Linked DNA regions of Shimia isoporae. Each later gene encodes a partner of the first gene's protein in a complex. Links are inferred from orthologs where the notes say so. Each region holds a gene or a part of one and is shown in the gene's direction. Other genes may lie near its edges.

Region 1 (15,164 bases):
TGTCGACGGGGTAGCCAAGGAACACACGTTGATCCGCGCTGACGTCATCCGCGATCATGACGAGGCAGTCGAGATGTCGGTGCGCAAAGCCAAGCAGCTGATTGATCAAATGGGCGCGGCGCTTTTCTGACGCCACTTCGCCAAAACGCAAAATAAAACACCGTCACATCGCGACTGTGACGGCGTTTCTGCATGAATTGGAGGCTTGGAGAGGCCTTTGAAATTGATATAGGTGCGGCGGGGAAAATTGTAACAGGGGAATACTTCGAAATTTTTCCCTCTATACGAATACTGGCGCCTATCTTGGGGCGCATATTTGCCTCTACCCAAAGAATTGTAGCTGCCCTATAGTGCCTGTGGATAACTGGGGAAAAACCCCAACACAGGCGATACTTGGCGGTATCAAAGAGCAGACGAACGAAGGGAAGGCCCATGCGCTGTCCGTTTTGCGGAAATATCGACACACAGGTTAAAGACTCGCGCCCTGCTGAGGATCACGTTTCGATCCGGCGGCGGCGCTTTTGCCCGGCTTGTGGAGGCAGATTCACAACCTACGAGCGGGTTCAGTTGCGCGATTTGGTGGTGGTTAAGTCCAATGGTCGCCGCGAAGACTTCGATCGCGACAAGCTCGAGCGCTCTATTCGGATTTCTATGCAGAAGCGCCCTGTGGAACCAGAACGCATTGACCAGATGATCAGCGGCATCGTGCGCCGGCTTGAAAGTATGGGCGAGACAGACATTCAAAGCCATAAGATCGGCGAGATCGTCATGGAAGCGTTGGCGCGGATCGATACGGTCGCCTACGTGCGCTTCGCCAGCGTATACAAGAACTTTCAGGCTGCGGATGATTTTGATAAATTCGTCTCAGAGTTGCGTCCGGATACTCAGCCTGAGGAGTAATTTTGTCCGACAATCGGTATATGCGGCTCGCGTTGTCTTTGGGGCGACGCGGGCAGGGGCAGTGCTGGCCCAACCCCGCAGTGGGATGCGTCATTGTGAAAGATGGCCGCGTTGTGGGGCGTGGCTGGACGCAGCCGGGCGGGCGTCCTCATGCGGAACCAGTGGCTCTTTCGCAGGCGGGTGATGCCGCCCGTGGTGCAACGGTCTATGTCACTCTGGAGCCTTGTGCGCACCATGGACAAACGCCACCCTGCGCAGAAGCTCTCATTGCCGCTCAAGTCTCGCGAGTCGTGGTCGCGGTTGAGGACAGCGATGCCCGTGTTTCGGGACGCGGTCTGGCCATGTTGCGCGACGCGGGGATCGAAGTTGAAACCGGCGTGATGGCGGATGAGGCGGCTCGCGATCTGCAGGGGTTCTTCCTGAAAACCGATCTAGGGCGGCCGTTTCTAACTCTGAAACTGGCAAGCACACTGGACGGAGCGATAGCGACCGCGACCGGAGAAAGTAAGTGGATCACGGGGCCTGAGGCGCGCCGCGAAGTCCATGCGATGCGGATGCGACATGACGCGGTCATGGTCGGCGGAGGGACGGCGCGCGCTGATGACCCGTCTCTGACCGTTCGGGAACTGGGGGGGGAGCGTCAGCCTGTGCGCGTGGTGGTATCGCGGCGACTGGATCTGCCGTTTATGGGTACTCTGGCGCGCACGGCACGAGAAACCCCGGTGTGGATTGCTCACGGTGCAGACGCCGACGCTAACCTACTGAAGGCTTGGGAAGATCTCGGAGCGGAGTTGCTGCCCTGCGACCTTCACGGGGCGCAGATTTCCCCTGTGTCATTGTTGCAAGCCCTTGGCGCAAAGGGACTGACACGCGTCTTTTGTGAGGGCGGCGGTGCGCTGGCCGCGTCTTTGTTGTCTGCGGACGTTGTGGACGAACTCATCACATTCAACGCGGGTATGGTGTTGGGCGCAGAGGGATACCCCGCAATCGGCGCGATGGGCGTTGAGCGATTGGCGGAAGCCCCTAGGTTTGACCTTGTGTCCCAGCGATCTGTCGGGCGAGACGTCATGTCGGTGTGGCATCGGATCGAGCCGCACTAAGCAGGTTAGCGCCAGATCCAGCTATAGCTCGCCAAAAGCCCCTGAAGTTTGGACAGAGTTCTGTTTGACCAGCCGGGGTGAGGGATTTCACCGGTAGAAAGGCGTTCTAGGGCCACCTCAACCGCGCAAGGGAGGCCCGTTATCGGATCTCTGTAGCGCGGGTAATCTATCAGCGTTGCGTGCACCAACCCTTGCAGGCTTGGTTCCGCTATGCGTCGGGCTGGCACGTCGCCCAAATCTGTTGTCAGGCCCCAACCGGCGTAAAAAGGTGCTCCGAAAGTGGTTACTTTCTTGCCGCGAATGAGGGCTTCAAAGCCGGACAGGGATGTCATCGTCCAGACTTCGTCGATTTTCTCGAGAAGTGACGCCATGTCTGTGTTTGGCAATGTCATGTCCGCAATGTCCTGCTCGATGGCGCCCGCACGCAGGCCTGCCTCCACGTCCGGATGAGGTTTGTAAAGAATTACCGCGTCCGGATTTGCAGCGCGCGTGGCCTGCAGGAGATCGAGATTTGTTCTGATTGCGGAAGTACCGGCAACGATCGAAGCATCATCTTCGACCTGTCCGGGAACGAGTATGCGTCGCCCCGCCGGAAGGTCTGGTGTGTCACCACCTAGATTATATTTGCTCAAGCCTAGGTCACGCAAAGACTGGATCAGCCGATCGGCTCTGAGGTCCTGATCAGGGCGAAGAGTGGCGCGCTTCGCGATCAAACGCTCCAGTCGGCTTTCACCGGATGGATCGTAGTAGATACCAAGATCGTCACATACCAGCGACAGTGGCGGAACGAGTTCAGCTCCGAGACCACGGGAGCGCAGGAAACCGTCTTCGACACGAAGTGCACCTTCGGGACCTGCCTTGCTTGCCCAAACCATGGCCGGGCGGTCATCGCGCTGACGGTTGAATACCGGCGACTTTTCCGAGCCAAAGAAACTTTGCAGGGGTTTTCGCTTCCAAAGCCGCATACCGTGTGCGGTCCATCCATGTCGGTCTTCCCGCCAGGTGCGGGCCTGTGCGGCGAGTTGCTCGATAGCATCCTCGAGCTCGCACAATTGGTCACCGTAAGGATCATACCATGTGGGATATAGGATCATCGCGGCGGCAAAAAGTTGCGCGCGCGTCAGTTGGCGATGACGGCGGGGGAGGGGGTATTCGTCCGATGTAAGGCCCCAGCCGATGTAGAAAGGCTGACCAAAAACGCGTGGTTTGTGGCCAGCAAAAATGGCTTCGAAGCCCAACTGGGAAGAGAAAGTGTATACGCCGACGGCACCTTCAAACAGCTGCCATGGGCTGACCGGTTCCGAATAAAGTGAAACTCGGTCGGTTTCATCATCAGGTCCGAAGTATCCCGAACGCGCGCCATGTTGCGTTTCCGGATGGGTTTTGATCAGGACCGGGCACCCGGGGTGTTCTTCCTGCGCCATGATCAGCATCTCCCGGAAACGGCTCTCGGCGATGCCGTCGCCAGGGGCTGATGCGGTCACTGATGCGTCTCCGCGGGTCTGGTCGATCACCAGAACATATCCGGGCGCGGGGATGTCCTGATCGGTTTCAACCGCGCAGTATTTTGTGAGATGGGCTTCTTTGATGCGTTCTATTGCTCCGCGTGCACGGTTCAAAAGCGCGGTGTCATCAAGAGGGTGGTTCGCAAGCAACCTTTCGAGATCAGACGGTGTTGATGGATCAAAATGGGGTGCCTTGGCGTCTATCATTAGACCGACAGGGGGCTCTTTTTTTACGCGACCGGGATGTAGGGACCGCAAAAGCGCGTCCTCGAAATAAAGACAGTTTGCGCCGGTGCGATCTGATACGGCTTCGCCGCGATGGCTGGTCGGGCTTTGTCCCCAGATGGCGATAAGGTCGTCTTCGTCAGGTTTGCCGAATTTCAGCTCGTAGCCTGCCAGCTCGATGATGCGGCGCAGCCGTTTTTGCTGAAAGAACCCGCCGTTGAATGCAAAAAGCCGCCGGGGGTCGTTGGCCCCGGCGGCTTGGAGTTCATTCTCGTTGTGGCCTTTATCCACCTGTGCCAAGTCCGCCCACAGCCAACAGCGTATCCGCCGAGGTGAGTGTGCCAGTGATCGAAGCGATGGTTTTGTTCCAAGTGGTGATCGGCGCCTCGGTCACATAGAGCGTGTCGCCGTCGCGTACCACGAAATCGCGAGCCATGAACATTCCGTTCGGCTGCGTGAGATCGAGCACATAGACCATACGCTGCGCGCCACTTAAGTCGCCACGACCGAGAACCTGATTGGCAACAGGCTCTGCTTCGTTTCGGAAGACAAACACGCCGGTGGGATCACTTGATGTTGGCAACAGACCGCCGACTTGCGCCAGCGCTTCGATTGCGGAGAGGTCTCTGGAAAAGAAATTCACACGACTTTGGGTGCCGGTGGCGCCCAAAGCAGTAAATGCGCGGGTGTCCTCTTCAACCAAAATGCGGTCACCCCCACGCAGGGCGATGTCGAGTTGGGGATTTTCGTAGAGGTCCTGAAACCAGATCTTGCCGGATGTGCTTCCACGCAGAACGGTGATCTGCGCGATTTCAGGAACAATCGTTACGCCACCCGCATGAGCGAGCATTGTGGAAAGTGTTCGTGTCGGGCGTTCGATAGGGTAGACGCCTTGCGCACCCACCGTTCCGACCAAGGAAACCGTGGCGCCATCACCGGCAGCACGGCGCACCTCGACTTGTGGATCGGGGGTCTGTTCTTCGAGCTTGGAAGAAATGATGCGACGGATGCCCTCGGGAGTGTTCCCTGCGGCGCGAATACGACCCGCATAAGGCACAAAGATAAATCCGGAGCCATCGACCTGAACTTCTTCAAGGATCGCAGCAACTTGACCTTCCGGTCCCAAAAGCGGTTTGTCGACGTTCTCCCAGATCGTTAGCGAGAGAATGTCGCCCGGGCGGATCGTGTCTGATCCGAGCTGTCCGGCGTTTTTGAACCCGTCTGAGAAGCCAAGGGCCGGGACAACCGCTGTTGCGCGCGTCACACGGTCGTTTACCGCAACGATAAAGGCGTCGCCCTCTTGCTGGACGGATCCGGCGTAAATTTCGCGTTTGCTGGGTCCGGATCGTGGCACGAGAGTACAGCTGGCCACTGAGCAAGATATGGCCAGCGCACAGGCGCACTTCACCCAACGATTTTGGATGGATTTCACTGCTCGGTCTCCTCGACCTGTTATTGTTCTGCCTCAGGTTTTGACCGCAACTTAGCGGAATCCAAACCAAAAATCCAGCGCTAGACCTTGTGTCGGTCAGGTCACCAGTCGCAACTGTTGCCTTGGTGCCGCTGTGCCGGCCTCAAGGGCTTCGTAAGGATCGTGGGGCGAAAGCATCATATCAACCACTTGTCGCATCAGTTGGCGGCGGCCTGCGGAGGAATAAAAGCCGCCGGGCACTTGGCTGGTTTCCAATAGGAAGCGGCGGTAGATTTTGTAGGCTTGGTTGTCCGGACGGGTCGCGCCTGCGAAAAACTCCGGAAGCGGTTGCGTGCTGACGAATTCTGGTTGGTTGTAGACGGCGTCGCCGAATACCTTGAGCGGAATCCCGCGCCAAAGCACCTGCTGTGCGGCTGTGGAATTGACGGTTACCGCAGTGCGGGCGTCATTCAGAAGCTGGGCAAGTTTGCCTCCCCTGACCCAATGAACGCGATTGGAAATACCGTGTTGTTTTGCCAGGCGTTTGATCTCTTTGCGCAAGGGAGCCCGACCATCCTCCAGTGGGTGCGCTTTGAAAACAAGGTGGTGATGCTTGGGGGCTCCCGCCGCAAAATTCTCAACCAGCAGAGCGAGAAAATCCGTCATGCTGTCGAATGGCGAGTGTTTCTGGAAGCTGCTGTCATGTTCAAGTTGCAATAGCGCCAGATGGTAGGGGAAGCCGCCGAACCGAATGCGCAGCGTCGCGAAACGGCGTTCAATCGCTTGGAAAGGCATCAGCACAAGTCGTTTGATGTAGAGGGCAAACTCTTCTGCCACCGTCAGCGAGCGGTGCGGGCGGAAGTTCCGGTAACGCCAATTCGCGAACATCACAAAGAAGTGGTAGAGGGCGCCATAAAAGACGTGTTGCCGCATATCGCCCCAATGCGCAGGTGGCATCGGCGTGTCGAGGTCCGCCCCTTCCAGCGCTTTTGTCATTTGTGCGATGTCCATCGACATCAGTCGAGAGTGGCCATTTGATCCGCCACGCTCGTAGGTCACCCAATAAGGGCGCAAATAGCCCTCCTCGAAGACATGAACACACAAACCCATTTCTCGGGCGATCTCGATCGCCTGCGCGTGAATCGGGCGGACATCGCCGTAAAGAACGATGTCGGTGACACCTTTTTCAGTGGCGAGGTTTTGAAAGTGGGCGCGCCATCCTTCGAGGGTCCCGCGGTAAGCGTGAAATGTACTGCGGCTTGGCCAGAACACGCTGTCGCCAGCGTTAAAGCCGACCCGCAACACTTCTGCGCCGGAGCGTTGCAGCATCCTGGCAAGCCTGCGGAAGAACGGCCCGTGTGGGCCTTGCAGGAACATGAATACGCGTTTTGTGTCTGCTTCTCGGGTCATTGGAGCGCCGTTATAGTGCAAGCGTTTCAAAAGCGTTACCACTTTCCTGAGGCAGAATTACGGCAGACGGACGATACGCTGCGGATCAAAGGTCACGGGTTGTGTCGCGAGACGGGCGCGAGTAGGACTTTGGGCGATTTACATATCCGAGGAGCCCCAGAATGTTCACGGGAATCATCACTGATATTGGCGAAGTGCGCGAACTGGAAAAGCGTGGTGATCTGCGTGCGCGGATTGGCACGAGCTATGACACCTCGGGTATCGATATGGGAGCGTCCATCGCGAGTGACGGGGTTTGCCTAACGGTCGTGGAACTCGGGCCTGACTGGTACGACGTCGAGATCAGCGCCGAAACCGTTTCCAAAACCAACCTTGGGGATTGGGAAGAAGGAAAACGCGTCAACCTAGAACGCGCCCTGAAAGTTGGCGACGAACTAGGTGGGCATATTGTTTCAGGCCACGTCGATGGAGTTGCAGAGCTGATTGCCATGCAGGACGAAGGTGACAGTACCCGGTTTACTTTCCGCGCTCCCGAAGCGCTGGCAAAATTTATTGCGCCAAAGGGGTCTGTCGCGCTCAATGGAACCTCGCTGACGGTAAACGAAGTCGACGGTCGCGAGTTCGGTATCAACATCATACCGCACACCAAGGAAGTCACCACCTGGGGAAAAGCCAAAGTGGGAGACGCGATCAATCTTGAGATTGATACTCTGGCGCGCTACGTGGCCCGTCTTGCGGAGATGCAGGGCTAAATCACAGGGATGGTCCCGTCGAAACGTGCAAAGGCGCAAGGTTTCCTTGCGTTTTTGAACGAAATGCCGTCGCGCACGCACTTTCAATTGGACGGGGCATGGTCTATCTCGGCCCCAACAGACGGAGACTGCCAATGTCCTTTGAAAAACCCGGCCCGGTGGAGCAGAGCCTGCGCGATGCCATCAGCCCGATAGAAGACATCATTGCCGACGCTCGCAATGGCAAGATGTACATCCTTGTTGATCACGAAGATCGCGAAAACGAGGGTGATCTGATTATTCCGGCTGAGTTCGCCGACGCCGATGCGATCAACTTCATGGCCACGCACGGTCGTGGGCTGATCTGCTTGCCGATGACAGCCGAGCGCATCGACCGGCTCGGGCTGCCGATGATGGCGGTAAACAATTCATCCCGTCACGAGACCGCATTCACCGTTTCAATTGAGGCGCGCGAGGGAGTCAGCACCGGCATTTCAGCAGCGGATCGTGCACTGACGATTGCTACGGCGATCAATGAACAGAACACAATGGCCGCAATCGCAACGCCAGGACATGTGTTTCCGTTGAGGGCAAAACGGGGTGGCGTCTTGGTGCGCGCCGGCCACACCGAGGCATCGGTTGATATTTCCCGCCTTGCGGGCTGTCACCCAAGCGCTGTGATCTGCGAAATCATGAATGACGATGGTACTATGTCGCGTTTGCCGGAGCTGGTCGCATTCGCAAAAGAGCATGGCTTGAAGATTGGCACGATCAGCGATTTGATCGCTTATCGATCCCGCAACGACAACGAAGTTGTGCAGACCAAACAGGAAATGGTGCAGTCCGAATTCGGCGGCGAATGGGACATGCGCATCTTTACGGATCAGATTCACGGCATCGAGCACGTTGTCATGATCAAAGGCGATATCACAAATGACGAACCGGTTCTGGTACGCACGCATGCATTGCACGAAGCAAGCGATATCCTCGGGCTTGGACCAAAGTCAGCGCGTGAGCTACCTGCGGCGATGAAAAAGATTGCGGCAGAGGGGCGGGGGGCTGTGTGCCTGTTCCGAGAGCCTCGCCACAGTCTCTATGCGGACGAGGACGAGGGCCCGCGCACGGTCAAACGCACCGGTCTTGGCGCACAGATTTTGTCCAACCTCGGATGTTCGGAACTGGTGTTGTTGACCGATAGTCCGCAGACCAAATATCTGGGTCTGGATGCTTACGGATTGTCGATAGTGGGCACGCGCCCGATCCTGGCGGAGGAATAGAACATGGCTGGCTCAGAAAAACACTACATCATGCCCCGGGCGGAATTTGACAAGCCGGTCAAGCTGGCGATTGTGATGTCGCCTTACTACAAGGACATTGCAGACAACATGCTGTCCGGCGCTGTCGCGGAGATTGAGGCTTGTGGGGGCTCTTACGAAGTTGTCGAAGTGCCTGGAGCCTTGGAAATCCCGACTGCAATCGGCATTGCGGAACGGATGTCCAATTTTGACGGATATGTCGCGCTGGGTTGCGTGATCCGCGGCGAGACCACGCACTATGAAACCGTCTGCAACGACAGTTCGCGAGCGATCCAGCTGCTGGGCTTGCAGGGCCTTTGCATCGGCAATGGTATCCTGACAGTCGAGAATAGAAAGCAGGCGGAAGTTCGGGCCGATCCGGCGGATCAAAACAAAGGTGGTGGCGCTGCAGCTGCGGCCTTGCATCTTGTTGCGTTGAGCCGTAAGTGGGGCGCTCAGCGCAAAGGCGTGGGGTTCGTTCCCGATGCCGAGGAATACAAACTCGCTGGTCAATCCAAGGATACACCCACCGCATGACCCTTTCCGGTAACCAGAAACGCAAGATGAAATCTGCCTCCCGCCTGTATGCGGTGCAGGCTTTGTTTCAGATGGAAACCACCGGCCAGACGGTCGATCAGGTGCGTGTGGAGTTTCTGGATTTCCGGTTTGGTGCGGAAGTTGATGACGCGACCGACATGATCGAGGGAGATCACGATCTATTCGTGAAAACTCTCGGTGACGCGGTGAATTACCAGGCGCCGATCGACCAAATGACGGACCGTGCCTTGGTGGCCAAGTGGCCGATAAACCGTATCGATCCAACCTTGCGGGCTCTTTTCCGTGCGGCTGGTGCGGAGCTGTTGCAAAGCACCACCCCGCCCAAAGTTGTCATCACCGAGTATGTTGCCATCGCAGCTGCCTTCTTTCCCGAAGGCAAGGAAGGCAAGTTCGTGAATGCCGTTCTGGATCACATGGCGCGTGAGGCGAGGCCCGAAGCCTTTTGATCTAGCGCTGTTTCGTCGCGCTGACGTGATTTTCAAATCAGCTCAGGACATACTAAGCTTTCCCATAGGGAAAGAGGTTTTGTCATGCCCAAGTTGGTTCGTCTTTACATCACACAAGTCTTGATCGGGTTTGGTGTTTCTGCGGTCTTTGTCGCTCTGCTTTTGTGGCTCGACGTTGCAAACCTCGCACATCTTGTGATGCACACTGAAGGCGGTTTCCTTGCGCTTTTTGTGTTGTGGTTCCTGAATGGCATCGTGTTTGCCAGTGTCCAGTTTGCCTATTCGATAATGCGCATGGCGCATCACGACGATGGATCCGGTGGAGGCAAACGTGATGCCCTGCCTGTTCTGCTGAGCGATCCTGTTCCGGTTCCTGCGCGGAAAGTGCGCCGGCAGTCCTGAGACCGCTGGCGCAAGAGGGCACTCACTGCATGTCGTGCAGATTGAGCAGAAAGCCGTGCCAGCCTTTGTCGAGCGCCAGCACGAGGCCGTAGCCCTCGGAATCGGTGGGCAACTCACTGTGTTCAAGCGTCAATTTGGTGCCTCCGGGCGCATCTTCCAGACGCCACTCCACCGTTGTCATCGCGCCATTCATCGGGCCAACGGTGAAGCTCCATTTCATGTAGTCATACGGCGACATTTCCTGAACGGTTCCCCAACACATCCGATCGCCATCCTTCTGCGAGGTGAGCAGATAGTCCTCGCCCTCGGCCAGATCTTTCTGCGCCGGATGGAACCATTTGTTCAGAAGATCGGCTTTGGTCAGAAACTCCCACACGCGCTTGCGGGGCGCAGGGAGGTAGACCGATTTTTGAATTGCTGTGTCAGCCATTGTCATATCCAGTGTCATTGGCAGCGTCCTTTTCAATAGCAGATTTCAAAGCTTCCAAACGGTCGTCCCAGAACCGGTCAAACCAGCCAACCCAATCAAAAACAGGGCGCAAAGCCGTTGCGTTGAGGGAATTTATTGCTTCGCGGCCGCGTTTTTCGACGTGGATCAGGCCGCCATCAGACAGAACCACGAGGTGCTTTTTCACGGCTGCTCGGGTCATGTCAAAATGCTCTGACACCTGTGCGATGGTCATTGGAGTTTCCCCCAACATGCGCAGAATGTCGCGACGAGTTGGATCGCCAAGAGCGCGGAAGACGGGTTGCAGATCGGTCATTGGGCTGGCCTTGTGGTTAAAGTAATACCATTTGGTATTGCGAATCTATAAGATACCATTTGGTGTCATGTCAAGTTGGGTTTCTGCGTTGATGGTCCGCTGAGGGTCGCATTTGGACACTCGGCATGCCGCTGAACACAGCTAAGATTCTGAAAAAGAGGAGAGAACCATTGATCACGCGCGGCTTTTGCCTCTGTAAAAAAACCACTTGGGAATACGAGGGGGAATCCACGTGGGAGTGCTTCTGCCACTGCGATGATTGCCGCCGCAATTGCTCAGCCCCTGTTGTGGCCTGGCTTGGCGTGCCGCTGAGAAACTTCCGTTGGACAGGGCAGACGCCCAAGACTCTGGAAAGCTCCAAAGGCGTGTTCCGTCACTTCTGCGCCGACTGCGGCGCACCAATGGGGTTTGAAGCCGACCACTATGCCGGCGGGATGCACCTTTATGCGGCGTCGCTGGAAGATCCGACCAAGTTCACCCCGACCTTTCACGTGAATTGGAAAGGCAAGCTGCCGTGGCTGGTGATGGAGGATGATCTGACGAAATACGACACAACGCTTCTGCACGCGCCGGAGGATTTGAGTGACTATGAGTGAGCACCTTCGCTCGCTAGGTGCAAGCGGCGGACGGCGGTATTGAGCCCAACTTGTTCATAAGTCGAACCGAAGCGGACGCCCGTTCTCTGTTTTGAGGCAAATCCAAACCGACGACCAATCGTCACTGGAAAGCTTGATCCAAAGCTGCTTCGCAGTGGACCAGGGTCGTGTCGAACACCGGAACCGAGACGTTGCCTTGATTGAGCAGCATGCCAACTTCGGTGCAGCCGAGGATCAAACAATCCGCGCCTTCGTCACCAAGGCGGCTTGCAATACGCACGTACTCAGCTTCGCTGCTGGGCGTAGTGATGTCTTTGCAGAGCTCTTCATAAATGATGCGATGCGTTTCTGCTCGGTCGGACTCGTTTGGCAAGACCGGCTCAAGACCAGCTTCTCGTAGACGTCCCGTATAAAAGTCCTGCTCCATTGTGAAGGCCGTTGCCATGAGACCGGGACGCAATAGTCCCGCATCGCGAATTGCTTTTGCCGTTGCATCAGCAATGTGAAGCAAAGGAATCCCGACACCGGACATCATCTGATCTGCGAGCTTATGCATCGTGTTGGTCGCAAGTACCAGAATATCGGCACCGCCACGCTCGAGGGCTTTGGCCTCCTCATTCAAGATGTCTCCCGCTCGCTCCCAATTGCCCTTTGCCTGAAGCACTTCGATCTCGGCAAAATCCAAGGAACGGATGATCAATTGGGGCGAATGCAGGCCGCCAAGTCTATCACGGGTGAGCCTGCAGAGTTCGGCATAGTAGAGTTGCGTAGAAGCGGCGGACATGCCGCCAAGAATACCAATCGTCTTCAAATCTGCCTCGCTGCGAGTCTGCAATTTTGTGAGCATCACGATAAAGCTAAGCGGACATCAATTGAAGCACCGCTTTGTCCCGCGACCCGAACGACTCGGTCATTCTCCGGAAGAAAAGTGGCGGGCCCGCAAACGCAGCCGTGGGGTTATCTCATTCCCGAGGACCTGTATATACAGGTGGGCGCCAGGTAACCAGGCCAGGACCAGGACAGAGCCAGCTCCCTCGGAATTGCTTAAGGCCACCGGAATGCAACCGTATCACGAGAAGGGCAGCACCCGCCGTTGTCCTATCTAAGCGTCGATGCCAGTTCGTGCAAGGCCCGAGACGCGACGAACGGCTTGCTTTTTGTTCATGAATTGTTCACGGTGCTGGCATGGAAGATACATCGCTCCTCACTCTGCAACCCGGCCAACTTCTTGCGCGTGGCGTCAGCCGTCATTTGCGCAGCCATGGCTACGTCTCAATAGAAGAGTTCGTACCCGCGCGGGGCCTACGGGTGGACGTCATGGCGTTGGGTCCGAAAGGCGAGTTGTGGGTCGTCGAGTGCAAGTCGAGCCGGGCGGATTTTCAATCCGATACCAAATGGCAAGGCTATCTCGAATGGTGCGACCGTTATTTTTGGGCGGTTGATACGGAATTTCCCACGGATCTGTTGCCCGATGGCACAGGGCTCATCATGGCAGATGCCTATGACGCTGAAATCATCCGCATGGGGCCCGAGGACAAGGTTGCACCTGCGCGTCGCAAGAAGATGATCCAGAAATTTGCCACCGACGCCGCACGGCGCTTGCAGCGCTACCGCGACCCAAAACTTGTGCCGATGCCCGACGAGGACTGACGGGTGTCTTTCCGGTTTTAAATGTCTGCAGAGATTTGGCGCATCCCAAAAGGGATTGCTACAGCATGGATTTGTCAGCCGACGGAGCGGGCCGCGGTGGCCGCCGCGCGGATTTCGTCCGCGATCTCTTCTGCTTCTTCCGGATCGAAGTCCATGGGGATTTCGACACCATTGGCCTCAACAAATATCCGCACGAATCCCTGATCGGTGGGGCCGATTTGCAGGTTGGCTTCTAAGTCGCGTTCGGTGTTGATGCCCATGGCGGTTCTCCTGTGCTGGCAAATCGGGTAGCGTGAATGCACGACGAAGGCAAGTCACGCGAGGACAGGAGGGCATCGTGCGTGAATTCGAGGGGGTCAAATTGCGTCAATTCGAGGCGCGGGATCTTGACTGGCTGGTGGAGGCGCACGCAGAGCTTTACGCCAGAACAGAAGGGTTCGACGACAGTTTTGCATTTTTGGTTTCTGCGATTTTGACGGATTTTCTCGACCGTCAGGATACCGTTTGGGAGCGCGGCTGGGTGGCCGAAAGGGATGGCTGGCGTCTGGGCAGCATTTTCTGCGTGAAATCCGAACAATCCGACATTGCCAAATTGCGTCTGTTTCTGGTGCAGCCTGAAGCACAAGGCATGGGGTTGGGCAAACACTTGCTCGAGACCTGCATGGGGTTCGCACGGGATAGAGGCTATGTGGGGATGCATCTCTGGACCCACGAAAGCCACACAGCAGCCTGCGCGCTTTATGAGGCCTATGGCTTTGAAATGACCGCTGCCGAGCCGGTGCGGAATTTCGGCGTAGATCTGGTCGAACAAACTTGGAAAATTTCATTTTAGGCGCTTGCAATCGCCGACGCAGGGCGATACATCGCCCCTCACAGTGCCGCCTTAGCTCAGTTGGTTAGAGCGCTGGATTGTGGATCCAGAGGTCCCCCGTTCAAACCGGGGAGGCGGTACCATCACTCCTCATTGGAATTTTTAACCGGCTTATTCGGCGCCTTTCAGTTGTGGTGTCCGGTGAGTTTTTTCGGTCCTCACGCAGATACCATTTGACCAAAGGGCAAACGCGCGGTCACCATGTCTCGCAGCTCTGATTTTGGGGCTATCATGGGGAGTGGTCATGCGCATCGACGGGCTGCAATATGCCAATTGGTCCGAAAAAATCTTTCGGCAGATGCGCGAAGGCGGTGTCGACGCAGTGCATGTGACAATCGCTTATCACGAGACATTCCGTGAAACGGTGTTGAATTTCGAGCGCTGGAACCGATGGTTTGAAGCCCATTCTGACCTGATCATCAAAGGTCACAGTGCTCGCGATATTGACCGCGCTCGTGAAACTGGCCGAACGGCAATTTTCTTTGGCTTTCAGAATCCGAGCCCAATCGAAGACGACATCGGACTGGTGGAAATCCTGCACACTTTGGGCGGGCGGTTCATGCAATTGACGTACAATAATCAGTCGTTGCTTGCGACCGGTTGCTACGAGACGGAAGACAGCGGGATCACCCGAATGGGGCGGCAAGTCATCAAGGAAATGAACCGGGTGGGTTTGGTCGTTGATATGAGCCATTCGGCGGACCGCTCCACCATTGAGGCCGCAGAAATTTCCCAGCGACCGATCGCGATCACGCATGCCAATCCGCACGCGTGGTTTCCTGCGCTGCGCAACAAAAAAGACGCCGTGCTCCGGGCCGTTACGGAGAACGGGGGTATGCTTGGGTTTTCTCTTTATCCGCATCACTTGCGCGGAAAATCCGACTGCACGCTCCAGGATTTCTGCGCGATGATTGCGCGAACGGCCGATACTTTCGGTGTGGCGCACCTCGGGATTGGGTCGGATTTGTGCCAAGACCAGCCCGATAGCGTGGTTGAGTGGATGAGAACAGGGCGCTGGAGCAAAGAGGTGGACTTCGGCGAGGGATCGGCATCGTCGCCGGGTTTCCCGCCAATGCCGGATTGGTTCCAAGACAACAGGGACTTTGGCAACATTGAACAGGGGCTTTATGCCGTTGGGATGAACGCCGAAGAGGTCGCAGCCGTCATGGGCGGCAACTGGTATCGGTTCTTTGACGAAAACTTCGGGCCAGATGAAGGATGAAAGATACGCTGCCGCATATCGCGCTTCGTCCGCCGGAGCAGGTCATGCGGCTGAGCCGTTTGGGAAGTTCCCATCAAA
Region 2 (15,178 bases), on another replicon or contig:
ATCCGCCGCTTTCTGGGAATGAGCAAGCGCTACATGCTCCAGTACGGGCACATTTTCTTTCTTTTCTCTTTGCTGGTTCTGTCGCGATACATTTTTGTTCAGGAGCGGCGGACCGTTTTGTCCGGCAAACCGATGGATTTCTGTATCAGGTACAGCACCGCGGTGTTTCTGTTCCATTTTCCGGTGATGTTTTTTTTCGCGGCGGTCACGCCTTACGACAAGACCGTACCCTGGCAACAGTTTGTGCTTCTTGGTAGCACGCTTTTTACAAGTGTTGGTCTGGGGATGTTGTGCTTTGCAATCAAACCGCGCTTCGATCAATGGCAAAAACGGCTGGTGAACTTGTCGGAGGCCCACTTCCCGCGTCCTGATATCATCCGGACCCCGGAAGCGTTGAAGATCACGCGTTCGCACAGTGAAATACTCAACCAGGTCAAGGTGATTGCCATGATCTGTGTGGTGCTTGGGCACTTTAGTTTCCACAGATTGTCGTCTTTCCAGATACCTGGATTTGATGGCGCGGCTCCCCGGTTTGCAGTGCCGACATTCTTCATGATTTCCGGATATTTTCTGATGATGTCGATCGACCGAAGTCGACTGGGAGCTGCAGCGATCACAATCCGCAGGGGATTTGGTCTCTACTACATCATTGTTCCAATGTTGCTGCTGACCGTGGTTCTCGACTTTTTCGGTTTCAGGGCAAATGCCGAACTCTACGACTATTCGGATTATTACATCACAGAAGACCTTCGTCGCCCCTATACCCGCTTCGAAATCATCGCGGCGTCAATTAGCAGCTTGCTGTATCTCAACGAGAGTTGGTGGTTTACCTTGCTGGAAATACATAGAGGCCACGGTGGCATGCGCGCGTTTTCAAATGATCCATTCTGGTTCATGTGCTATCTGATTGCGTTCTCGACGCTTTTGCTTATCTGGCGGCTTGTTCGCGGATGGTGGAAGTTTGGGCTGCTCGCGACTTGGCTGTTTGTTTTTGGCATACCCATACTCTTGCTTGCTCCCTTGTTTCTGGCGGGATCGCTTGCTTACCTTATCCACCAGCGTTGGAGATTGCCTGACGATGTCTCTACTTAAATCAATCGGCTTGACCGGAGGAAGGGCGCAAGCGCTCATTCGGGCCGCTGCCGCCCTTGTCTTGGGCGCCCACTTAGCAATAGGCAACGCCAAGGCCGATGATGTGGTTTTCGGATATTACGACGAGTTCACCCTGTATTTTGAGGATGAAGGCGGTTTGAAAGACGAGATCCTATTGGTTTTTCATGGATTTGGATCCGCGATGCCAAACGGGGCTTACCGCAGTCTGCACAACAAGTATGCGGAGCGATATTCGATCATCGGCTTCAATTATGACTATTTCGATCTTACGGCGAATGACACCATTATGGATGCCGTTTGGGATCAAATCCTTAAAGACAAAAGCGTCACTTTCGCCGGAACCTCTCTTGGAGGATTTTGGGCAAATTATTATGCCGAGAAATTTGGGGTTCCAAAGGTCTTTGCTGTTAACCCGGTAATCGATCCGGTCCAACAGTTGCGGCAGTTTGTGGGAACGATCACGGTTGAAAAGCGAAACAAGACTGTCTTGGTGACAGAGACGGATATAGACAACTACATCGGAAGGAAGGCACGTCCATCACCAGATATCGAGCGCCTTATCATCCTGACGAGGGACGACAAGATATTGGATTATCGGCTTGCCGAGGACTGGTATGATGTCTCGGGCACGGAACTGGTGATCCTTGATGACGGCGGGCACACCTTGAACTTGCGAGAAGAACGCTACGAACCAATCATCAAGCCGTTTTTGCTGGGGGAAGATTAGGCGGGGCTTCGATTTTCGGTGGAGGCAAACAATTCCCGCTTTGCACTTGCCAGACGACCAAACCCCGTATAATACGCGCGGGTTCTCATTGAGAACGTGAAGGCGGGGTGATTCCCGCCTTTTGGGTTCGATGAGGGTTTGCGGTGGTCGCAGGTCCTCCTCTCAACTCCCACGCCTACAAAAGGCTGACGAAATGCAAAGTCAAAACATTCGCATTCGGCTGAAGGCTTTTGATTACCGCGTGCTGGATGCCAGCACACAGGAAATCGTAGCAACCGCAAAGCGCACAGGCGCGACGGTTCGCGGCCCGATCCCGCTTCCGAACAAAATCGAGAAGTTCACCGTTCTGCGTGGTCCCCACGTTGACAAGAAATCCCGCGATCAGTTCGAGATCCGTACGCACAAGCGTCTGCTCGACATCGTTGATCCGACCCCGCAGACCGTGGACGCGCTGATGAAGCTCGACCTGGCGGCCGGCGTGGACGTCCAGATCTCGGTATAAGGAGAGTATTAGATGCGCTCCGGTATCATCGCGAAAAAAGTGGGCATGACCCGCTTGTTCATGGAAGACGGTAAGCAGATTCCTGTGACCGTTCTCCAACTCGACGGCCTTCAGGTTGTTGCACAGCGCACCATGGAGAAGGACGGCTACACCGCTGTTCAGCTCGGCGCTGGCTCCGCCAAGGCCAAACGCACCTCCAAAGCCATGCGTGGCCACTTCGCAGCAGCGAAAGTGGAACCCAAGCGCAAGCTGGCCGAGTTCCGTGTCTCCGAAGATGGTCTGATTGAAGTGGGCGCGGAAATCTCCGCAGAACACTTCCTTGAAGGTCAGAAAGTAGACGTTGCGGGCACCTCGATCGGTAAAGGTTTTGCCGGTGCCATGAAACGCCACAACTTCGGCGGTCTGCGCGCGACACACGGTGTCTCGATCAGCCACCGTTCGCACGGCTCGACTGGTCAGTGTCAGGATCCCGGTAAGGTTTTCAAAGGCAAGAAAATGGCCGGCCACATGGGTGCAGTCCGCGTGACCACGCAGAACCTGGAAGTCGTCAAAACCGACGCCGACCGTGGTCTGCTGTTCATCAAAGGCGCCGTACCTGGTCCGAAATCCGGTTGGGTTTCCGTCAAAGACGCCGTGAAGAAAAAAGCGCCTGAAGGCCTGCCATTCCCGGCAGCCGTGAAGGCAGCAGCAACCGAAGCAGCGGCCGAAGAAGCGCCTGCGGAAGGTGGTGAAGCATGAAACTTGACGTGATCAAACTCGACGGCTCCAAGGCTGGTTCTGTAGAACTGTCCGAAGACCTGTTCGGTCTGGAACCGCGTGCGGACATCCTGCACCGCGTGGTCCGTTGGCAGCGCAATAACGCGCAAGCTGGCACTCACAAGGTGAAGACCCGCTCCGAAACTTCTTACTCCACCAAAAAGATCTATCGCCAAAAAGGCACCGGCGGCGCACGTCACGGTGACCGTAACGCGCCGATCTTCCGCGGTGGTGGCATCTACAAGGGTCCGGTTGTGCGTTCGCACGGTCACGACCTGCCGAAGAAGTTCCGCAAGCTGGGCCTGAAGCACGCCCTGTCCGCGAAAGCGAAAGCAGGCGAGCTGGTTGTGATCGAAGACGCAGCATCCGAGGGCAAGACTGCCGCTCTGGCCAAGCAGGTTGCAAACCTGGGCTGGAAACGCGCTCTGGTCATCGACGGTGCGTCCGTGAACGAAGGCTTCCTGAAAGCATCGCGCAACATCGAAGGTCTGGACATCCTGCCGACGATGGGTGCGAACGTTTATGACATCCTCAAGCGTGACACCCTGGTGATCACCAAAGCGGGGATCGAAGCACTGGAGGCTCGTCTGAAATGAGCGCGAAGGCAGAACACTACGATGTGATCCGCAAGCCGGTCATCACCGAGAAATCCACAATGGCGTCCGAAAACGGCGCTGTGGTTTTCGAAGTATCGATCGACAGCAACAAACCACAGATCAAAGAAGCTGTTGAAGCGCTCTTTGGTGTGAAGGTCAAAGCGGTCAACACCACAATCACCAAGGGTAAAGTCAAACGTTTCCGCGGCCAGCTCGGCAAGCGTAAAGACGTCAAAAAGGCTTACGTCACCCTGGAAGAAGGCAACACGATCGACGTGACCACCGGTCTGTAAGATCTAGTTGTTTGAGAGAATGAAAGCCCCCCGGCCTGAGATGGCCGGGGGGTTTTTTCGTCTTGGGCGGGCAATTGAGAGTACACGAGTCCTGTCTCGTCTGCCGGAGTGCTTTCGCCGAAGTTTCAAATACTCAAGGTCTGATTCAGGAAGGACCGGAACGGACGCCCTTGTCTGATTTCAGTTGCCGTGCCAATGAGAGGCTGTTGGCGCGATATGTGATGGAGAACAAATTGTCGAAGACCGGAGCAACAGTCCGCATGTTTGAGGATGAGGACTCTCGTGGCTCAGCCGCGCGTACCTATCCTGTATTTGGGTGCCCTCGAGGCGGCACAACGGCCGTTGCACGGTGTGTCGGCGCTCTTGGTATCTTCATGGGGGACGACATGGGGGTCAATTTCGAAGACCCTTTGTTTGGCGCCGGCAATCCCAAAAAACGCGATACCGTAAAAGCGCGAAACAAGGCGCATTCGGTTTGGGGGTGGAAGTTCCCAAACGCGGTGAACTATCTGGATGCAATTGCGCCAGCGCTGCGCAATCCGAGGTACATCTGTGTGACGCGAGACGTTACGGCCAACGGCCTTGGGATCTCTGCGAGAGACAAGAATTTTGACGATGTGATGGCTGTCGAACGTTCTCTGCAAAACACGCAGCGCAACTTCACTTTCCTTTTGCGGCAACAGAGGCCGTCTTTGCTTGTTAGCTATGAGAAATTGATAATGAAGCCTGAAGAGGTTTTGGCAGATCTCTCAGACTTTCTGGGGGTTTCCCCAAGCCAAGAACAACTTGATTTCGCCTTAGATGGGATCACGCCGGGGCGCTATAGGCCAGCCCACGAGAAGGGCAATTCTCCAAAACCCGCAGGTGCGGGTGCCGCTGCACGAAAAGATCGCTCGTGGCCTTGGAAGAAGGCAACACGATCGACGTGACCACCGGTCTGTAAGATCTAAGTTGTTTGAAAATAGGGAGCCCCCTGTCAGAGATGGCAGGGGGCTTTTGTTTGTGTTGCCTCATTGGCTTGTGGCGGATATGCTTGCGCTGCCTGTTGGGACGACCCAACTCTAAAAAGGCTCAGCCGGGACGGCCCGTTTTGTTTGAAACGAGGTGATCATGGCTTGGATTTATCTTCTCATCGCAGGACTTCTGGAAACCGCTTGGGCGGCGTCGTTGAAATCTGTGGCGCAACGGTTTGACGTTGGTGTTGCGGCTTTCACCGTTGTGGCCATGGGGGCGTCGCTTTTTGCGCTCTATCTCGCAATGGCGCGGCTGCCGCTTGGGGTGGCTTATCCGGTCTGGACCGGCATCGGTTCGCTTGGCGCGGTTGTTGTCAGCGTGCGCTGGTTCGGGCAGGCGCTGTCGTGGCAGGGTGTTTTGGGTGTGGTTTTGCTGTTGGCGGGGATGGTCTTACTGGGCGCTGAAGGACACTGAGGAAAGGGATTGGATAATGGCAAATGCAGCAAAACAGGCGCGGGCGCTGATTGAGGGGCGGGCGGCGCTGATCGTGATCGACATTCAGAAGAGCACGTTCATCGACCAGAGCGAGGTGCGCTCGATTGATAACATGCCGAACTACAAGGACTACATGCTGGCCGCGCGTGAGGCGGTGGATGTGGCGCATGAGGTGGGCATTCCGGTGATCTTCATTCAAGAGGTGCACCGCCCCGATTTGATAGACTTTGGACGCGAGCTGGACGGGGACGAGGATGTGCATTGCCTTGAGGGTGATCCGCGTACCGAAGTGGCCAAAGAGGAGATGGGATTTCGGGAGGGTGACTACGTTGTGCCGAAACGGCGGTACTCGGCGTTCTTTGGAACCGATTTTGAGATCCTGCTGCGCGGGCTGAAGGTGGATACGTTGCTGTTGTGCGGCGGGCTGACGGATGTTTGCGTGCACTACACCTTCGTGGACGGGCATCAGTCCGATTATTTCTGTAGGGTGATTGAGGATTGCGTGGCTGGCTCATCGCTTGAGGCCCATGAGGCGGCGTTGAAGGCGATGGAGTATCTGCAGACCGGCGCGCGGCGCGGGTTGGGTGAACTGCTGGCTGCGATGCGGGAAGGATGAGAGTGACTGCCCACTGACTTCAGTGACTTTGGATTTTGCGGAATTGCGCGAAACAGCGGGCCTTGGGCCGCCGCGCATCGTCGTGCTGAAAGCATGCCTCTGGCATGACGCGCCCCTACGCGGCGGTGATTTGGTGAAGCTAGCGCTCCCTCGATAGGGCTTACTGACGTGGCTGGGATAAACTGGCAGGTACATGCGTTTGAATCGCCACCGCGCGCGTCGTCGATGCGCGGCTTGGGTGCGAATGTTGGCGCAGGCCAAGAAAAACAAGGGGTGCACTTGCCACCACCCCGCAACCCCGCTATATCGCGCAAGTCGTGTGGCCTCAGATTCGTTCTGGGGCTGCTCACGTTTTGAACCGGGCACCTACGGGGGCCTAAAAACTTGGCCACCTTCGGGGGGCTTTAACATCGCCGGATCTGATCAATTTCCACAGGTCTGGCTGCTATACGGAAGACAGAAAGCATGGCACTTAAGTCGTACAAGCCGACGACGCCGGGCCAGCGTGGGCTGGTGCTGATCGACCGTTCGGAACTTTGGAAAGGACGTCCCGTCAAAGCTCTCACCGAGGGTTTGACTAAATCGGGCGGCCGGAACAACACCGGACGGATCACCTCGCGTCGTCGTGGTGGTGGGGCAAAACGCCTTTACCGGATCGTTGACTTCAAACGTAACAAATTTGATGTGGCGGCAACCGTTGAGCGGATCGAATACGACCCGAACCGGACCGCGTTCATCGCATTGGTCAAATATGACGACGGCGAGCAGGCATACATCCTTGCACCGCAGCGTCTGGCAGTGGGCGATCAGGTGATCGCGTCTGCAAAGGCCGACATCAAGCCGGGCAACGCAATGCCGTTCTCGGGCATGCCGATCGGTACCATCGTGCACAACATCGAACTGAAACCGGGCAAAGGCGGCCAGATCGCCCGCGCAGCCGGTACTTATGCTCAGTTCGTTGGTCGTGACGGCGGTTACGCTCAGATCCGCCTGTCCTCGGGCGAACTGCGCCTCGTGCGTCAGGAATGCATGGCCACCGTTGGTGCCGTGTCCAACCCTGACAACTCCAACCAGAACTTCGGTAAAGCCGGTCGTATGCGCCACAAGGGCAAGCGTCCGTCGGTCCGTGGTGTTGTTATGAACCCGATCGATCACCCGCACGGTGGTGGTGAAGGACGTACGTCTGGTGGTCGTCACCCTGTGACACCCTGGGGTAAGCCGACCAAAGGTGCACGCACCCGCAACAAGAACAAGGCGTCGCAGAAGCTTATCATTCGCTCGCGTCACGCCAAGAAGAAGGGCCGTTAAGATATGGCACGTTCTGTATGGAAAGGCCCCTTTGTGGATGCTTATGTGCTTAAGAAAGCAGAAGCAGTCCGCGAATCCGGCCGCAACGAAGTGATCAAGATCTGGTCCCGTCGTTCCACCATTCTGCCCCAGTTTGTGGGTCTGACCTTTGGTGTGTACAACGGCCAGAAACACATCCCTGTCAACGTCACTGAAGACATGATCGGTCAGAAGTTTGGTGAGTACTCGCCGACTCGCACCTATTATGGTCACGCAGCTGACAAAAAAGCGAAACGGAAGTAAGTCATGGGCAAGGCAAAGAACCCCCGCCGCGTGGCTGAAAACGAAGCAATGGCGAAAACCCGCATGCTTCGCACCAGCCCGCAGAAACTGAACCTCGTGGCCGGCATGATCCGCGGCAAGAAAGTTGAGAAGGCTCTGACCGACCTGACTTTCTCCAACAAGCGTATCGCAGCAGACGTGAAGAAATGCCTTCAGTCCGCAATCGCCAACGCCGAGAACAACCACAACCTGGACGTCGACGAGCTGATCGTTGCCGAAGCCTATGTGGGTAAGAACCTGACCATGAAACGCGGTCGTCCGCGCGCTCGTGGTCGTTTCGGTAAGATCATCAAGCCGTTCTCGGAACTCACCATCAAGGTGCGTCAAGTTGAGGAGCAAGCCTAATGGGTAACAAAGTAAATCCGATTGGCATGCGCCTTCAGGTGAACCGCACCTGGGACAGCCGTTGGTACGCCGACACCAAGGATTATGGTGATCTTCTCCTGGAAGACATCAAGATCCGTGAGTTCATCAAACAAGAGTGTAAGCAAGCCGGTATCGCACGTGTGATCATCGAGCGTCCGCACAAGAAGTGCCGTGTGACTGTTCACACCGCGCGTCCGGGCGTGATCATCGGCAAAAAAGGCGCGGACATCGAGACGCTTCGCAAGAAGATTGCAGCGATGACCGACTCCGAGCTGCACCTCAACATCGTTGAAGTGCGCAAGCCGGAACTCGACGCAACACTGGTCGGCGAGTCAATCGCCCAGCAGCTGGAGCGCCGTGTGTCCTTCCGCCGTGCGATGAAACGTGCTGTTCAGAACGCAATGCGCATGGGCGCCCAGGGTATCCGGGTGAACGTAGCAGGTCGTCTGGGTGGTGCAGAAATTGCGCGTACCGAATGGTATCGCGAAGGTCGCGTTCCGCTTCACACCCTGCGTGCCGATATCGACTACGCACACGTGGAAGCAACAACCGCTTACGGGATCATTGGTATCAAAACCTGGATCTTCAAAGGCGAGATCATGGAGCACGATCCGCAAGCGCGTGACCGTCGTTCGCAAGAAGTCCAGGATGGCCCAGCACCTCGCGGTGCAGGTGGCGGTCGTCGCTAAGGGAGACTGAAACATGCTTCAGCCAAAGCGTACAAAATTCCGCAAAATGCACAAAGGCCGTATCAAAGGCCTCGCAAAAGGCGGTTCGGACCTGAACTTCGGTTCTTATGGTCTGAAGGCAACCACACCTGAGCGTGTGACTGCCCGTCAAATCGAAGCGGCGCGTCGTGCAATGACCCGTCACATGAAACGTCAAGGTCGCGTTTGGATCCGCATTTTCCCGGATGTACCGGTAACTGCGAAGCCGATCGAAGTCCGGATGGGTAAAGGTAAAGGCTCTGTGGACCGCTGGGTCTGCAAAGTGAAGCCTGGCCGCGTCATGTTCGAAATTGACGGTGTTTCCGACGACGTTGCACGTGAGGCCCTGCGTCTTGCAGCCATGAAACTGCCGGTGAAAACCCGCGTTGTGGTGCGCGAAGACTGGTAAGTCTTCGTCGGGATTGCCCTAAAAAGCTTACAGCCCTCGCCGAGAAATCGGCGAGGGCTTTTTGTTTTTGGGCGACGCGATCTCACATTTGGCGTTTGCCCGCAGCCGTGTTACCTTGGGTCAAATGCCTGAAAGGTATCGAGCATGGCCAAGAGCGATTTGAAAGTCACCGACATCCTGAGCGCGTACCCGGACTGCCCGCAACGCGAGATGGCGTTGCGCGCTCTGCGCAAAGGTCACCCTGATTTAGCTCTGGAATGGCTGAATGCGCTGCAGGATATGATTGCAGATGGGCGGGCTTCAATCGAAAGGGACCGGCTGGTCGCTCAGAAACGTCGCGCCTAGGAACCTGCGAACAAAAAAGCCCCGCAGTCCTGAGACGCGGGGCTTTTCGTTTCAAATGTTATGAGCTTGATCAGGCAGCTCGCGCAGATGCGAACTTCGCCTTTTGCCCACCTTTTTCGTCCTTGTCGCCCTTGAGGCGGAATTTGGAGACTGCCTGAACCAAGTTGTCCGCCTCCATGCGAAGCACTTGGCCAGCTGCAGACGTCTCTTCAAGCATGGCGGCGTTTTTCTGGCTGTCTTTGTCCAGAGACTCGACTGTGCCGTTGACCTCCTTGAGGCCACCGGACTGTTCGACGGTATTGTCCGCGATCTCGTTCACGGTGCCGACGACTTTTTCCACGGTGCGTACGATTTCTTCGAGAGCATCGCCGGTCTGGTTCATCAGCGTAACACCATTGGCAACTTCCGTTGTCGAACTCGCAATCAAGGTGTTGATCTCATGAGTCGCTTCGGACGACCGCTGCGCAAGCGCGCGAACTTCGGACGCAACAACTGCAAACCCACGTCCCGCGTCGCCGGCACGTGCCGCTTCGACTCCGGCGTTAAGCGCCAGCAGGTTGGTTTGGAAGGCAACGTCTTCGATCATTCCGGTGATTTGCGAAATCGCGTCAGAAGATTCTTTGATGCGCTGCATTGCCTCGAGCGTCTCTTCTGCGACCTGTCGGGTGGCTTCTGCCTGATTTTGAGCGCTGTTTACGCGACCGCGGGCCGTTTGAGCCTTGTTCGCGGTGTCGGTAACTGTGTCACCCACGTTTTGTAGTGCTGCAGAGGTTTCCTCTAGCGAAGCCGCGTTGATTTCGCCACGACGGGAAGCGTCATCTACCGCCCCGGCAATTTCCTGCGCCGTACGGCTCAGCACGCTGCTGCTGTTGGATAGTTTGTGCATCATATCGTTCAAACTATCCGTGAGGTGATCCAGTGTGTCGGAGATATCCTTGAACACGCCTTTTTGACCGTTGGGCATGGATTGGGTCAGATCGCCTGTTGCAAGTTCGCGCAGAGCTTTCTTGATGTCGCCCAATCCTTTTTCTGCGACCTCACCAATCGCGTTCACGCCGTTGCCTAGCTCGGCGAATACCGGATCGGTGCTTGTGACTTCGATGCGTCGGCTGAAGTCGCCTTCGGCACAGCTGTCGATGACCATACCGATATCTTGTACAAGCTGACGTTTAGTCTTTTCTTCTTCGCGGTTTTGCGCAGCGATTTCGACGATGGATGCGATTTCGCGGACCCGAGATTTAGGAACTTCCGGTTCGAAGTTGCCTTCCATCATCCGCGCAAGGAAGTTGTCCAGTTGGACCAACGGTCGGGAGATGGCGCGAGACATCAGGAGTGAGAAGAGAATGAACAGAGCACCGCCAATGACTCCGGTGTAGAGCGCCTTGGATTGGGCGTTCTTGCCTAGAGTAACAGCTTCCTGCTCTATGATCTCGCGGACCTCGCCTGCTTCCGAGACGATCACTGCATTTGAGGGGTAGGCGTCAGCGAATGCCTTGGACACATTTTTGCGGATCGACAACTCAACCTGTTTCTCGGCAACGTATGCGTTGAAGGCCGCTTCGTATTGGTCCAAGAGGGGATCTATTTCGGCTTTTTGTTCGGGAGAGTCATAAAGGAATGCTGGCAGCGAACGGAACTCTTCCAGGCGTGCGATCACGTCGGCGGCCGATTCAGGATCGGATGTTGCGATGAAGTCTTTTTCTGCAACTCGTGCCGTGAGCAGTTTGGCGTGTAGAACTGGAACCTGAACGTATTTCAACTGGTCTTCCACAGCTTGAATTGCGTTATTCAGATCGCCACGCAAACCGGAGGCAGCATCAAGCCCCAGCTTCTGGTTGCTAGCTACCAGCTTGTCGAATTCGACACCATATATCTCAAGGTGTTTTGCCAGTTCCGGCATCGCTTCTTGCGAAGCTGCCATCTCGGGAATTGTCGGCAGTTCGGCGGCCAAAATGTCAAAGGAGCTTTGGAGCTCGGCCAGAGTATCCGCTTGTCGGCCGATGTATTTAGGATCTGACCGAAGAAGGAAGTCCTTCTCGTTTCGACGGGCCAGAAGGAATTGCACGTAGACGCGGATTGCTTCGAGGTTGACCTCCTCGATCTGCTGCGTCCGCACTTGCATGGCATCGCGCTGCTTGCCTGCGTCCAGAGCGGTGTTGAAGATGATGAAGATCACGCCGATGGCGAGGCCGATGATGGCAAAGATGGCCATCCGAATGGAAATTTTCGGTTTCATTCTGACTGTCTCGTTGCTTTCTCTTTGTCGGATTGGCTATCAGCCAATGGTTAAAAGAAAGTGGTTGCCGACTTTTCCCGGTTAATTCGCAGTTTCCATCGATGGACGGCTTTCTAAAATTCTTTTCCATTAGTGGGTTAAGGTAGAGCGCACCTCAAGGTGCTTCATTTATTGAAGTAAATGAAGGTTTGGGTTGCTGAAAGGACAAGAGGGTTCAAACGCATTTTGGCGACCAACCCGAAGCAAACCGGGAAGAGAATCATTAACTGGCGCGTTTCTCAGAACCGCAGGCATTGCACTTTTGACACCAAGGGAGGCGTGCTCCATCAATACTCCTTGATCTCTCCAGCCCTCGCGTTGGTCTTCAACGTGCGATACGTAAGGGCATGTCCAAAATCGAATCCCTCTTTGTGACCCGCCTGTATCGTGCTCGCCTTTCTGAGTTCGACCCGAAAATCGACACAGCAGAACTGGAAGCTTCCTGTTACTCAATTGCCGAAGATGATGAGGCCGGACAGAACTGGTGCGAAGAAAAGGGGTATCCGGGATACACCTCATATGCGTCTCTGACAGACCTGCCTTGGCGCTTTCCGATTTTCGGAGACATCGTCGAGGCACTTGATAAACACGTCGCTGCGTTCGTGGAGGATCTGGAGTTTGATCTGGATGGGCGGAAACTCGTTCTGGAGGACATCTGGATCAACATTCTGCCGGAAGGCGGAATGCACTCGTCGCATCTTCATCCGCATTCTGTGATCAGTGGAACCACCTATGTGTCCATGCCGGAAGGCGCGAGCGCTCTCAAGATCGAAGATCCGCGGTCTGGCCGTATGATGGCCGCTCCGGTTCGTCGTCAAGGCGCGCGTCGTGAGTTGGAGCCTTTCATTTATGTTAAGCCGGATGTTGGCGACGTGCTTTTGTGGGAAAGCTGGTTACGGCATGAGGTGCCAATGAACATGTCAGAGGATGAACGCATTAGCGTTAGCTTCAACTACAAGTGGGAATAGCACTCGCTTGCTGGTAGCGCCTCTCCGACGCGAAAAATACATAAAGAGTCGTCGGTCACCTTACGTCACCCTGCCTGCGCTGGTTAGTGTTGCCTCAGACAACATCTAAATGGAGGGCGAGATGGCAGAGGAAGATACCGACTATGAGGTCGGACAGGATAACGTTCAGGTCTTTGGACTGGATATACACAACCCGGTGTTTGCCATTTCCGGCTTGACGATTGTTGCTTTCGTATTTTTTTCGTTGGTTTTCAAAGAGCAGGCAGGCGCGTTTTTCGGCTGGTTGCGACCAACTCTGACAAGCAACTTTGACTGGGTCTTTATGATCAGCGCGAACATCTTTGTCGTGTTTTCTCTGCTGCTTGTTGTTTCGCCACTCGGGAAAATCCGATTGGGCGGAGATGATGCGAAACCCGACTATAGCTATGCCGGCTGGATAGCGATGTTGTTCGCCGCCGGCATGGGCATTGGCCTTGTGTTTTGGGGCGTCGCGGAACCGATTTCTCATTATGGGGCGTCGCTGGGCGGTATTTCTGTCGGCGAAGATGGCATGCGAACAGACTGGGCGCCTCTTGGAGCCGCGGTAGGCGATCCGGACGCAGCGCAGGGTCTTGCCATGGCAGCCACCATTTTCCATTGGGGGCTACACCCCTGGGCGGTCTATGCCGTTGTGGCTCTGGCGCTCGCCTTCTTCAGCTTTAACCGCGGATTGCCTTTGACGATGCGTAGCGTGTTCTATCCGCTGTTCGGCGAAGCGACCTGGGGGCCGTTGGGTCACATCATCGACATTCTGGCAGTCTTTGCCACGATCTTCGGCCTTGCGACGTCGCTGGGCCTCGGCGCGAGTCAGGCGCTTGCGGGTTTGAACTATTTGTTCGGGGTTCCGATCAGCGATGGAATGAGCGTGTTGCTCATCGTTCTGATCACGGTCTTCGCACTGGTATCGGTTATCGCAGGTCTTGAAAAAGGGGTTAAGCGGTTGTCCGAGGCCAACATGATCCTCGCGGCTGCGCTCCTGATCCTTGTGCTGCTTGTCGGGCCTACGGTGGCGATCTTGACGGGGTTCTTTTCCGGCATGGCGGAGTACATTGTAAATTTGCCGGCGCTGTCAAATTGGATGGGGCGTGACGACGCCAACTTCATGCAAGGTTGGACAACATTCTATTGGGCGTGGTGGATCAGCTGGTCGCCGTTTGTGGGTATGTTCATTGCGCGTATTTCGCGCGGACGGACAATTCGTGAGTTCATCGTTTGCGTGCTACTGATCCCAACACTGGTTGGCGCGCTTTGGATGAGTGTTTTTGGCGGCGCGGCGCTGGAGCAGGTGACCGGCGGCGCGGCGCAAGGGCTTGTAGATGCGTCTCTTGAAATCAAAATGTTCAAAATGTTTGAGGCGTTCCCGCTGACCGGAGTTCTTTCTTTTATCGGGATCGTTCTCGTCGTGGTGTTCTTTGTGACAAGTTCGGACTCCGGTTCGTTGGTCATCGATACAATCACGGCGGGCGGCAAAACCGATGCGCCAACTGCTCAAAGGGTTTTCTGGTGCATCCTGGAAGGCGCGATTGCAATCGTGTTGTTGCTTGGTGGCGGGCTTGGCGCTCTTCAAGCGGCTTCCATTGCAACCGGTTTCCCATTCGCGATCGTTCTAGTGTTGATGGTCGTGTCGGTAACGCTTGGATTGATTAGGGAACGCAAGGGCTGACTAAACAACAAGTGAGAGTATGAAACTGGACCGCCAAATTCGGCGGTCCTTTTTTGTGCTTTTGGCCCAAAACCATACGTTTTTGGCCCGAAAACTGTGAATTTGTGAGGTGACGGACCTCATATCTTTTTCATCGGAAGACAGATTAAACACACAAACCAAGTTAGGAGCCCAAACATGTTCTCGAAAGCAACTCTCTCCGTCGTCGTTCTTGCCCTGACCTCCTCCATGGCCGCGGCCAACATCAACGCAACACCTGCGCCATCACCGGTGCCAGCTGAAGCTTCCGCTACATATGAAGTTGCCGGCACCAATGGCATGGATCGCCGTCAAGACCGTCGCGACACCCGCCAAGACTGTCGCGCAAGCGAAGGCGCTGTAGGTGCCGACAAGCGTGACTGCAAACAGGATAGCCGGGCTGGGTGAAACCGGCTTGTGGGGGCGTCGCCGGATGGGGCGATACTAAAGACCGGCCGCGGGGAGTGGCCGGTCTTTTCCGTTGTGGAAAGGTGCGTCACTCTGCTTAATCTGGGTTCATGTTACAATCACCGAGCCCTCGCTACACTTTCGTCAAGTCTCAGTTAGAGAAAGACCTCGGTGCGACAGCCGCCAAAGAAATTGTGTCGGCTGCAGGTCTGCTTGGCGTTCGTGAAGCGGAAGCAACTGTTCAGGACGAGGCGCGGCTGATCGAGTTTGCAGTGAAAAAAAGCAATCGCCCGGAGTTG

What was found.
Region 2: the proteins of nusB (region 1) and rpsJ are in contact, whole or in part, in a solved structure (PDB 3D3B), measured with the Escherichia coli proteins. The link is inferred for Shimia isoporae from one-to-one orthologs.

The regions. Positions count from the first base shown.
Region 1 is NZ_SMGR01000001.1:1,959,863-1,975,026, reverse strand. What follows is about bases 7,944-10,845. They hold nusB (transcription antitermination factor NusB), read left to right. Parts: upstream 7,944-9,110; coding sequence 9,111-9,581; downstream 9,582-10,845. Other genes in these bases: BXY66_RS09640 (metalloregulator ArsR/SmtB family transcription factor), read right to left, coding at 10,406-10,747; BXY66_RS09645 (SRPBCC family protein), read right to left, coding at 10,006-10,431; BXY66_RS09650 (hypothetical protein), read left to right, coding at 9,666-9,983; BXY66_RS09660 (6,7-dimethyl-8-ribityllumazine synthase), read left to right, coding at 8,563-9,114; ribB (3,4-dihydroxy-2-butanone-4-phosphate synthase), read left to right, coding at 7,944-8,559. Also shown: BXY66_RS09700 (HlyU family transcriptional regulator), read left to right, coding at 1-130; transcriptional regulator NrdR, read left to right, coding at 433-900; bifunctional diaminohydroxyphosphoribosylaminopyrimidine deaminase/5-amino-6-(5-phosphoribosylamino)uracil reductase RibD, read left to right, coding at 921-2,000; BXY66_RS09685 (capsular polysaccharide biosynthesis protein), read right to left, coding at 2,006-4,021; BXY66_RS09680 (polysaccharide biosynthesis/export family protein), read right to left, coding at 4,014-5,162; BXY66_RS09675 (capsule biosynthesis protein), read right to left, coding at 5,259-6,551; BXY66_RS09670 (riboflavin synthase), read left to right, coding at 6,713-7,303; more of ribB, read left to right, coding at 7,438-7,943; BXY66_RS09635 (GFA family protein), read left to right, coding at 10,918-11,343; BXY66_RS09630 (aspartate/glutamate racemase family protein), read right to left, coding at 11,465-12,190; BXY66_RS09625 (MmcB family DNA repair protein), read left to right, coding at 12,529-12,993; BXY66_RS09620 (DUF6324 family protein), read right to left, coding at 13,068-13,253; BXY66_RS09615 (GNAT family N-acetyltransferase), read left to right, coding at 13,331-13,825; BXY66_RS09605 (membrane dipeptidase), read left to right, coding at 14,109-15,086; BXY66_RS09600 (hypothetical protein), read left to right, coding at 15,083-15,164. UniProt on the Escherichia coli protein: Part of the processive rRNA transcription and antitermination complex (rrnTAC). The complex forms an RNA-chaperone ring around the RNA exit tunnel of RNA polymerase (RNAP).
Region 2 is NZ_SMGR01000007.1:317-15,494, forward strand. The notes cover bases 772-3,687. They hold rpsJ (30S ribosomal protein S10), read left to right. Parts: upstream 772-2,033; coding sequence 2,034-2,342; downstream 2,343-3,687. Other genes in these bases: BXY66_RS19960 (acyltransferase family protein), read left to right, coding at 772-1,092; BXY66_RS19965 (YqiA/YcfP family alpha/beta fold hydrolase), read left to right, coding at 1,040-1,840; rplC (50S ribosomal protein L3), read left to right, coding at 2,355-3,080; rplD (50S ribosomal protein L4), read left to right, coding at 3,077-3,687. Outside these bases: more of BXY66_RS19960, read left to right, coding at 1-771; more of rplD, read left to right, coding at 3,688-3,694; BXY66_RS19985 (50S ribosomal protein L23), read left to right, coding at 3,691-3,987; BXY66_RS19990 (sulfotransferase), read left to right, coding at 4,221-4,916; BXY66_RS19995 (DMT family transporter), read left to right, coding at 5,098-5,415; BXY66_RS20000 (cysteine hydrolase family protein), read left to right, coding at 5,432-6,052; rplB (50S ribosomal protein L2), read left to right, coding at 6,518-7,360; rpsS (30S ribosomal protein S19), read left to right, coding at 7,364-7,642; rplV (50S ribosomal protein L22), read left to right, coding at 7,646-8,026; rpsC (30S ribosomal protein S3), read left to right, coding at 8,026-8,736; rplP (50S ribosomal protein L16), read left to right, coding at 8,750-9,163; BXY66_RS20030 (hypothetical protein), read left to right, coding at 9,308-9,508; BXY66_RS20035 (methyl-accepting chemotaxis protein), read right to left, coding at 9,579-11,744; BXY66_RS20040 (2OG-Fe(II) oxygenase family protein), read left to right, coding at 12,131-12,751; BXY66_RS20045 (BCCT family transporter), read left to right, coding at 12,873-14,453; BXY66_RS20050 (hypothetical protein), read left to right, coding at 14,631-14,879; BXY66_RS20055 (AraC family transcriptional regulator), read left to right, coding at 14,990-15,178. UniProt on the Escherichia coli protein: Involved in the binding of tRNA to the ribosomes. Part of the processive rRNA transcription and antitermination complex (rrnTAC). The complex forms an RNA-chaperone ring around the RNA exit tunnel of RNA polymerase (RNAP).